2 linked regions of the Rhodobacter capsulatus SB 1003 genome follow. The main gene of each other region encodes a partner of the protein of the gene in region 2 in a complex. Links are inferred from orthologs where the notes say so. Each region holds a gene or a part of one and is shown on either strand. Other genes may lie near its edges.

What was found.
Region 1: the proteins of RCAP_RS07385 (region 2) and uvrB are in contact, whole or in part, in a crystal structure (PDB 7EGT), measured with the Thermus thermophilus proteins. The link is inferred for Rhodobacter capsulatus SB 1003 from one-to-one orthologs. Residues at the interface, in WP_096412145.1 of Thermus thermophilus: His654, Arg656, Phe657, Gln666, Asp668, Glu669, Lys680, Arg681, Leu682, Ser683, Lys685, Tyr686, Ala687; in WP_096411307.1 of Thermus thermophilus: Glu23, Leu25, Arg26, Asp27, Gly28, Glu29, Arg30, Phe31, Arg55, Glu326, Asp327, Phe328, Glu379, Ser382, Gln383, His398, Gly400, Arg401.

What each region holds. Positions count from the first base shown.
Region 1 is NC_014034.1:1,491,146-1,494,388, forward strand. What follows is about bases 191-3,116. They hold uvrB (excinuclease ABC subunit UvrB), read right to left. Parts: upstream 2,783-3,116; coding sequence 599-2,782; downstream 191-598. Other genes in these bases: RCAP_RS06835 (UDP-glucose dehydrogenase family protein), read left to right, coding at 191-589. Also shown: more of RCAP_RS06835, read left to right, coding at 1-190; RCAP_RS06845 (ETC complex I subunit), read left to right, coding at 3,140-3,243. UniProt on the Escherichia coli protein: The UvrABC repair system catalyzes the recognition and processing of DNA lesions. A damage recognition complex composed of 2 UvrA and 2 UvrB subunits scans DNA for abnormalities.
Region 2 is NC_014034.1:1,613,831-1,617,229, forward strand. Bases 14-3,095 are described here. They hold RCAP_RS07385 (ATP-dependent helicase), read right to left. Parts: upstream 2,793-3,095; coding sequence 234-2,792; downstream 14-233. Other genes in these bases: RCAP_RS07390 (hypothetical protein), read left to right, coding at 2,923-3,095. In the rest of the region: rnd (ribonuclease D), read left to right, coding at 1-7; more of RCAP_RS07390, read left to right, coding at 3,096-3,399. UniProt on the Escherichia coli protein: A helicase with DNA-dependent ATPase activity. Unwinds DNA duplexes with 3'-5' polarity. Translocates on single-stranded DNA with 3'-5' polarity. Initiates unwinding more efficiently from a nicked substrate than double-stranded DNA.

The sequences.
Region 1 (3,243 bases), 120 kb from region 2 along the record:
GCGCGGCATGGGGCTCGATGGCCGGATCGGCAACAAGTTCCTGCATGCGGGGCCGGGCTATGGCGGCTCGTGCTTCCCCAAGGACACCCAGGCCTTGGCGCGGATGGGGCAGGATCATGCCGTGCCGATGCAGATCACCGAGACGGTGATCAAGGTCAATGACGAGGTGAAACGGCGGATGATCGACAAGATCGTCGATCTGTGCGACGGCTCGGTGAATGGAAAAACCATTACCGTTCTGGGGGTTACCTTCAAGCCCAACACAGATGACATGCGCGACGCGCCGTCCTTGACGATCGTGCCCGCGCTGATCGGGGCGGGGGCCAAGGTGCGCGCCGTCGATCCGCAGGGCCTGCGCGAGGCGCAGCAGATGCTGCCCGGCGTGCATTGGATGGACGATGCCTACAAGGCGGTGCAAAAGGCCGATTGTGTCGTGCTTCTGACCGAGTGGAACGAATTCCGTGCCCTCGATCTGAAGAAACTGGCGAAAAAGATGACGACGCCGCGCATGGCCGATCTGCGCAACATCTATTCCGCCAGGGATGCGAAAAAGGCGGGCTTCGAGGGCTATGTCAGCGTCGGCCGCTAGGGCAGGGGGCTAGCGCTTCTTCGGCCCCTTCACCCCGCCGCGCTGCCCCGGCCGCCCGGCGGTGGAGCGGCCCTTGGCCTGGGTCGCGGCCTCGACCGCCTCTTCGACCGCCGATTGCCGCGCCAGCGGATCGTCGGCCACCGCCAGCTCCACCGCTTCGAGCCGCTTCACCTCGTCGCGCAGCCGGGCCGCCTCTTCGAATTCGAGGTTCTCGGCCGCCTTGCGCATCTTCGTGCGCAGGGCCTCCAGATGCGCCGCAAGGTTCGAACCGACCGCCGGCCCCTCCACCTTGGCGGTGACGCGCGCCATGTCGGTGTCGCCCGCCCAAAGCCCGGCCAGCACGTCCTCGACATTCTTGCGCACGGTCTGCGGCGTGATCCCGTGTTCCAGGTTGTAGGCGATCTGCTTTTCGCGCCGCCGGTTGGTTTCGTTCAGCGCCCGTTGCATGGACCCGGTGATGCGGTCGGCATACATGATCACCCGCCCGTCGGCGTTCCGCGCCGCCCGCCCGATGGTCTGGATCAGCGAGGTTTCCGAGCGCAGGAACCCCTCCTTGTCGGCATCGAGAATCGCCACCAGCCCGCATTCGGGAATATCGAGCCCCTCGCGCAGAAGGTTGATGCCGATCAGCACGTCAAAGGCGCCCAGACGCAGATCGCGCAGGATCTCGATCCGCTCGATCGTGTCGATGTCGGAATGCATGTAGCGCACCCGGATGCCCTGTTCGTGCAGATATTCGGTCAGATCCTCGGCCATGCGCTTGGTCAGCGTCGTCACCAGAACGCGCAGCCCCCGCGCCGCGACCTTGCGGATTTCGTCCAGCAGATCATCCACTTGCGTCTCGACCGGGCGGATTTCCACCTCCGGGTCCAAAAGCCCCGTCGGCCGGATCACCTGTTCGGTGAAGACGCCGCCGGTCTGTTCCAGCTCCCAGGGCGCAGGCGTGGCCGAGACGAAGACCGATTGCGGCCGCATCGCATCCCATTCCTCGAATTTCAGCGGCCGGTTGTCCATGCAGGAGGGCAGCCGGAAGCCATGTTCGGCCAGCGTGAACTTGCGCCGGTAGTCGCCGCGATACATGCCGCCGATCTGCGGCACGGTGACGTGGCTTTCATCGGCAAAGACGATGGCGGTGTCGGGGATGAATTCGAACAGCGTCGGCGGCGGCTCGCCCGGGGCGCGGCCGGTCAGATAGCGCGAGTAATTCTCGATGCCGTTGCAGACGCCGGTCGCCTCGAGCATTTCCAGATCGAAGTTGGTGCGCTGTTCCAGCCGTTGCGCCTCGAGCAGCTTGCCCTCGTCATGGAGCTGCTTGAGCCGCTGTGCCAGCTCGATCCGGATCGATTTCGTCGCCTGCTGCAGGGTGGGGCGGCGGGTGACGTAGTGGCTGTTCGCATAGATGCGGATCTGCTGGAAACTGTCGGTCCTGGCGCCGGTGAGCGGGTCGAATTCGATGATCGCCTCCAGCTCCTCGCCGAAGAAGGAAAACCGCCAGGCGCGGTCCTCCAGGTGGGCGGGCCAGAGATCGACGGTGTCGCCCTTGACCCGGAACGAACCGCGCTGAAAGGCGGCATCGAGGCGCTTGTATTGCTGCGCCACCAGATCGGCGAGGAACTTGCGGCTCTCGTACAGGCCGCCGACGCTCAGATCCTGGGTCATCGCCGAATAGGTCTCGACCGAGCCGATGCCATAGATGCAGCTGACCGAGGCGACGATGATCACGTCGTCGCGTTCCAGAAGCGCCCGGGTGGCCGAGTGGCGCATCCGGTCGATCTGTTCGTTGATCATCGATTCCTTCTCGATATAGGTGTCGGTGCGGGCGACATAGGCCTCGGGCTGGTAGTAATCGTAATAGGACACGAAATACTCGACCGCGTTGTCGGGAAAGAAGCCCTTGAATTCGCCGTATAATTGCGCGGCCAGGGTTTTGTTGGGGGCAAGGATGATCGCCGGGCGCTGCGTCGCCTCGATCACCTTGGCCATCGTATAGGTCTTGCCGGTGCCGGTGGCGCCCAAAAGCACCTGATCGCGCTCGCCCGCCAGCACGGCTTTCGAGATCTCCGCAATCGCCGTCGGCTGGTCGCCCGCGGGGGAAAATTCGCTCTTCATCACGAATCGCTTGCCGCCCTCAAGCTTCGGACGGGTCAGAACCTCGGGGCGCGGGGTGGGGCGGTCGGTGTTGTTGTGGGGCATGGGGCCTCCTTGATCCGCCCCAATGTCGGTCCCTTTTCGTTCTCTTTCAAGGGATTGCTGCAGATGTTAAGCGAAGGTTAAGGGGGAGGCGCATTTTTCTGATGGAAAACATGACCTTATGGATAGTTTGTGCTTGCTTTTGCGCGCGGAAGTTCTCATATTGTTCAGGCAAGCAGCGATTGGCTACCGGCCGGGGCACCACCCCCACCCCTCGCTCCCCAAGCCCGGCCGGTAGCACCCCTTCCCGCAGATCCCGAAGCCGCGCCGGATCGGGCCGCTGACGGCACACCATTGTATGCAGAGCTTGAATTTTTCCCCGGATCGGCCTAGGACTGGGGCAAGACAAAGGGGGATCCCATGCGCGCACGCATCTACCAACCGGCCCGCAATGCCATGCAATCCGGTCAGGCGAAAACGAAGCTCTGGCATCTCGATTTCCTGCAGGCGGACGCCCGCAATCT
Region 2 (3,399 bases):
GGTCTGACGCCCGATCGGGCCGAGGCCATCGCCGAGGCCCCGCGCAGCATTTCCCCCTGCCCGCCGAGGGCCCAAAGGCCCTCGGCCTGCGCCCGCCCCGCCATCGGCGGGCGCATTCGCGCCGCCGGGGCGGGACGCAGGCCTTTGTTGCGCTTGGGGAAACGGTCTTGCCGCGGCTGTTGCGATGCGGGCGGGGAAAGGCAGTGCCCTTCCTGATCCGCCCGAACCGGGGCTCAGAACGGCACGTCGTCCAGCCCGACGGCGGGTTTCAGGAACCCGGCCTTGACATGTTTCGACCCGGCCTTGTCGAATTCGATCAAGGCGGTATCGCCTTCCAGATCGATCACCTCGCCATAGCCGAATTTGACGTGGAACACCCGGTCGCCCACGCCAAAGGCGAGGCTGTCCACCGTCGTCACCGTGCGCGCCTTGGGCCGCGGCGGCGTGCTGGCGCGGCTTTCCATCCGTTTCCAGCCCGGGGAATTGTAGACATCGGCCTTGGTCGCGCGGGCTTCCAGACTGCCAAAGCCGGTCTGCGTCGCCGCGCCGAAGCCGCCGCCGTAAAGCCCGGGCGGGGTCAGCACCTCGACCCGCGTGGCGGGCAATTCGTCGATGAAGCGCGAGGGCAGCTGCGACTGCCATTGCCCGTAAACCCGCCGGTTGCCCGCGAAGGAGATGGTGCAAATCTCCTCGGCCCGGGTGATGCCGACATAAGCCAGCCGCCGCTCTTCCTCGAGCGCGCGCAGCCCGCCCTCGTCCAGAGCGCGCTGGCTGGGAAACAGCCCGTCCTCCCAGCCGGGCAGGAAGACGGCCGGAAATTCCAGCCCCTTCGCCGCATGCAGGGTCATGATCGAGACCTTGTCCTCGGACTGGTCCTTGTCGTTGTCCATGATCAGCGCGACATGTTCGAGGAAGCCCTGCAGATTCTCGAAGCTTTCCAGCGCCTTGACCAGTTCCTTCAGGTTTTCGAGCCGCCCCGGCGCCTCGGGCGTCTTGTCGGCCAGCCACATGTCGGTATAGCCCGATTCCTCCAGAATGGTTTCGGCCAGCCGCACATGGTCGGCATTCTCCAGCACCGCCGCATGCCAGCGCCCGATTCCGTCGAGGAAAGCGCGCAGGGCCCCTGCCGCCTTGCCGCCGATCGCGCCCTGTTGCAGCGCCGCTTTCGCGCCCATCACCAGACCCGCCTCGGCCTGACGGGCACAGGTCTGAATCACCGCCTGCGCCTTGTCGCCCAGACCCCGTTTGGGCAGGTTCACCACCCGCTCGAAGGCCAGATCATCGTCGGGCGACACGGCCAGGCGGAAATAGGCCATCGCATCGCGGATTTCCTGCCGTTCATAGAACCGCGGGCCGCCGATGACGCGATAGGGCAGGCCGATGGTCAGGAACCGGTCTTCAAAGGCGCGCATCTGATGGCTGGCGCGGACAAGGATAGTGATTTCACCAAGCATAAACGATTGAAAGAGAGCTTCCACATTGGAAGAGCGATCTTCCAATCCATATTGCTTGAGCAGCAATCCTCGCGTGTGAATGTCTCCGAAAATTCGACGATCTGACAACAAAGTGTCAGGCGGAATCTCTGGCAACATGGGAGGAAGCTGGTTTTTTACGCGCCGTTCGAATTCTTGCTCGTGAGTCTTTGACCGTGTGTTCCTTCTGTTTTTCGCTAACGGATGGGAACCATTATATAATTTCTCGATCTCTTCGCCGATCCAGCGCGCTTCCTCGTCGCCGTCCCAATGGCCGATCAGCCGAACCTTTTCGCCGCCCTTGTCGGCGGTCCAGAGCGTCTTGCCCAGCCGGTCGCGGTTGGCGGCGATCAGACCGGACGCGGCGGCCAGAATATGTTCGGTCGAGCGGTAGTTCTGTTCCAGCCGCACCACCACGGCGCCCGGAAAATCCTTTTCGAAGCGCAGGATATTGCCCACCTCGGCACCGCGCCAGCCATAGATCGACTGGTCGTCATCGCCGACGCAGCAGATGTTGCGATGCCCCTGTGCCAGAAGCCGCAGCCACAGATATTGCGCGGTGTTGGTGTCCTGATATTCGTCGACAAGGATATATCTGAACCAGCGCTGATACTGCTGCAGCACGTCGGGGTGACGCTGGAAGATCGTCACCATATGCAAGAGCAGATCGCCGAAATCGACGGCGTTCAGCGTGCGCAGCCGGTCCTGATAGGCGGCGTAAAGCTCGGAGCCGCGGTTGTCGAAATGCGCGGTGTCCGCGCCGCGGACATGTTCGGGCGTCCAGGCGCGGTTCTTCCAGCTGTCGATCAGCCCGGCCAATTGCCGCGCGGGCCAGCGCTTTTCATCCATGTTCGCGGCCAGGATCAGCTGTTTCAGCAACCGGATCTGGTCGTCTGTGTCCAGAATGGTGAAGTTCGACCGCAGCCCGACCAGTTCCGCGTGACGGCGCAGAAGCTTGACGCAGACCGAGTGAAAGGTGCCCAGCCACGGCATGCCTTCGAGCGTCTGGCCCATCAGACGGCCGATGCGGTCCTTCATTTCCCGCGCGGCCTTGTTGGTGAAAGTGACGGCCAGAACCTCGTTCGGGCGGGCGCGGCCGGAATGGATCAGATGCGCGATGCGCGCGGTCAGCGCCTTGGTCTTGCCGGTGCCCGCGCCCGCCAGCATCAGCACCGGGCCATCCAGCGCCTCCACCGCCCGCCGCTGCGCGTCGTTCAGACCGTCGAGCCAGGGCGTGCCCACCGGACCCCGCGCCGCCATCATGGCGCGTTGCGACAGGCTCAGCCCGCCGAAATCGTCATCATCAAGGATACTGCTCATGGGGCGCCACTATAGCTTGCGTTCCGGCAAAGCCAAGTCCGTTCGACTTTTGTTCGCTTTGGCCGTGTTGATTTTGTTCCGAAAGTCGTGCAACCATAGGTAGAGCACCGGGTATTCTGGAGGAGGCGAGATGATGCTGACGAACTCCGCCGCGAAGTTTTCCTTTCTGCTCCGTCGGGCCGATGCGCTTGCGTGGGAGCATCTTCCGAACCGGATGAACGGGTTTCAGCGGTTTCTGTTGATGACCTGGTTGATCTCTGCGGCGTTCTGGCCGCTGGTGCTGCCTCTGGGCGGGCCTGCGTCATCGGGGGCGGCATTGCTGGAGGTGCTGGCGTTTTTTCTTTTGCATCTGGGACTTGCGGTTGTCGTGCTGGCGGTTTGGGCGCGGTTGCGGGCAAAGCGGCGCATCCCGGTGCCGGTCGAGGCGCAGCTGGAAGATCTTGGGGAAAGTCTGGTCTGGACGATGGGCAGGCGCCCCCCGCGCCTGCTTGCGCCCGAGGCGATCCGTCAGGTGCGTCTGGGGCCGGACCATGTCTTCGTGGAAGCGCCACCAGAGCTGATCATCATCCCGAGGCCCGTCTTCGGGACGGCGCAGGCTGCGGAAGCC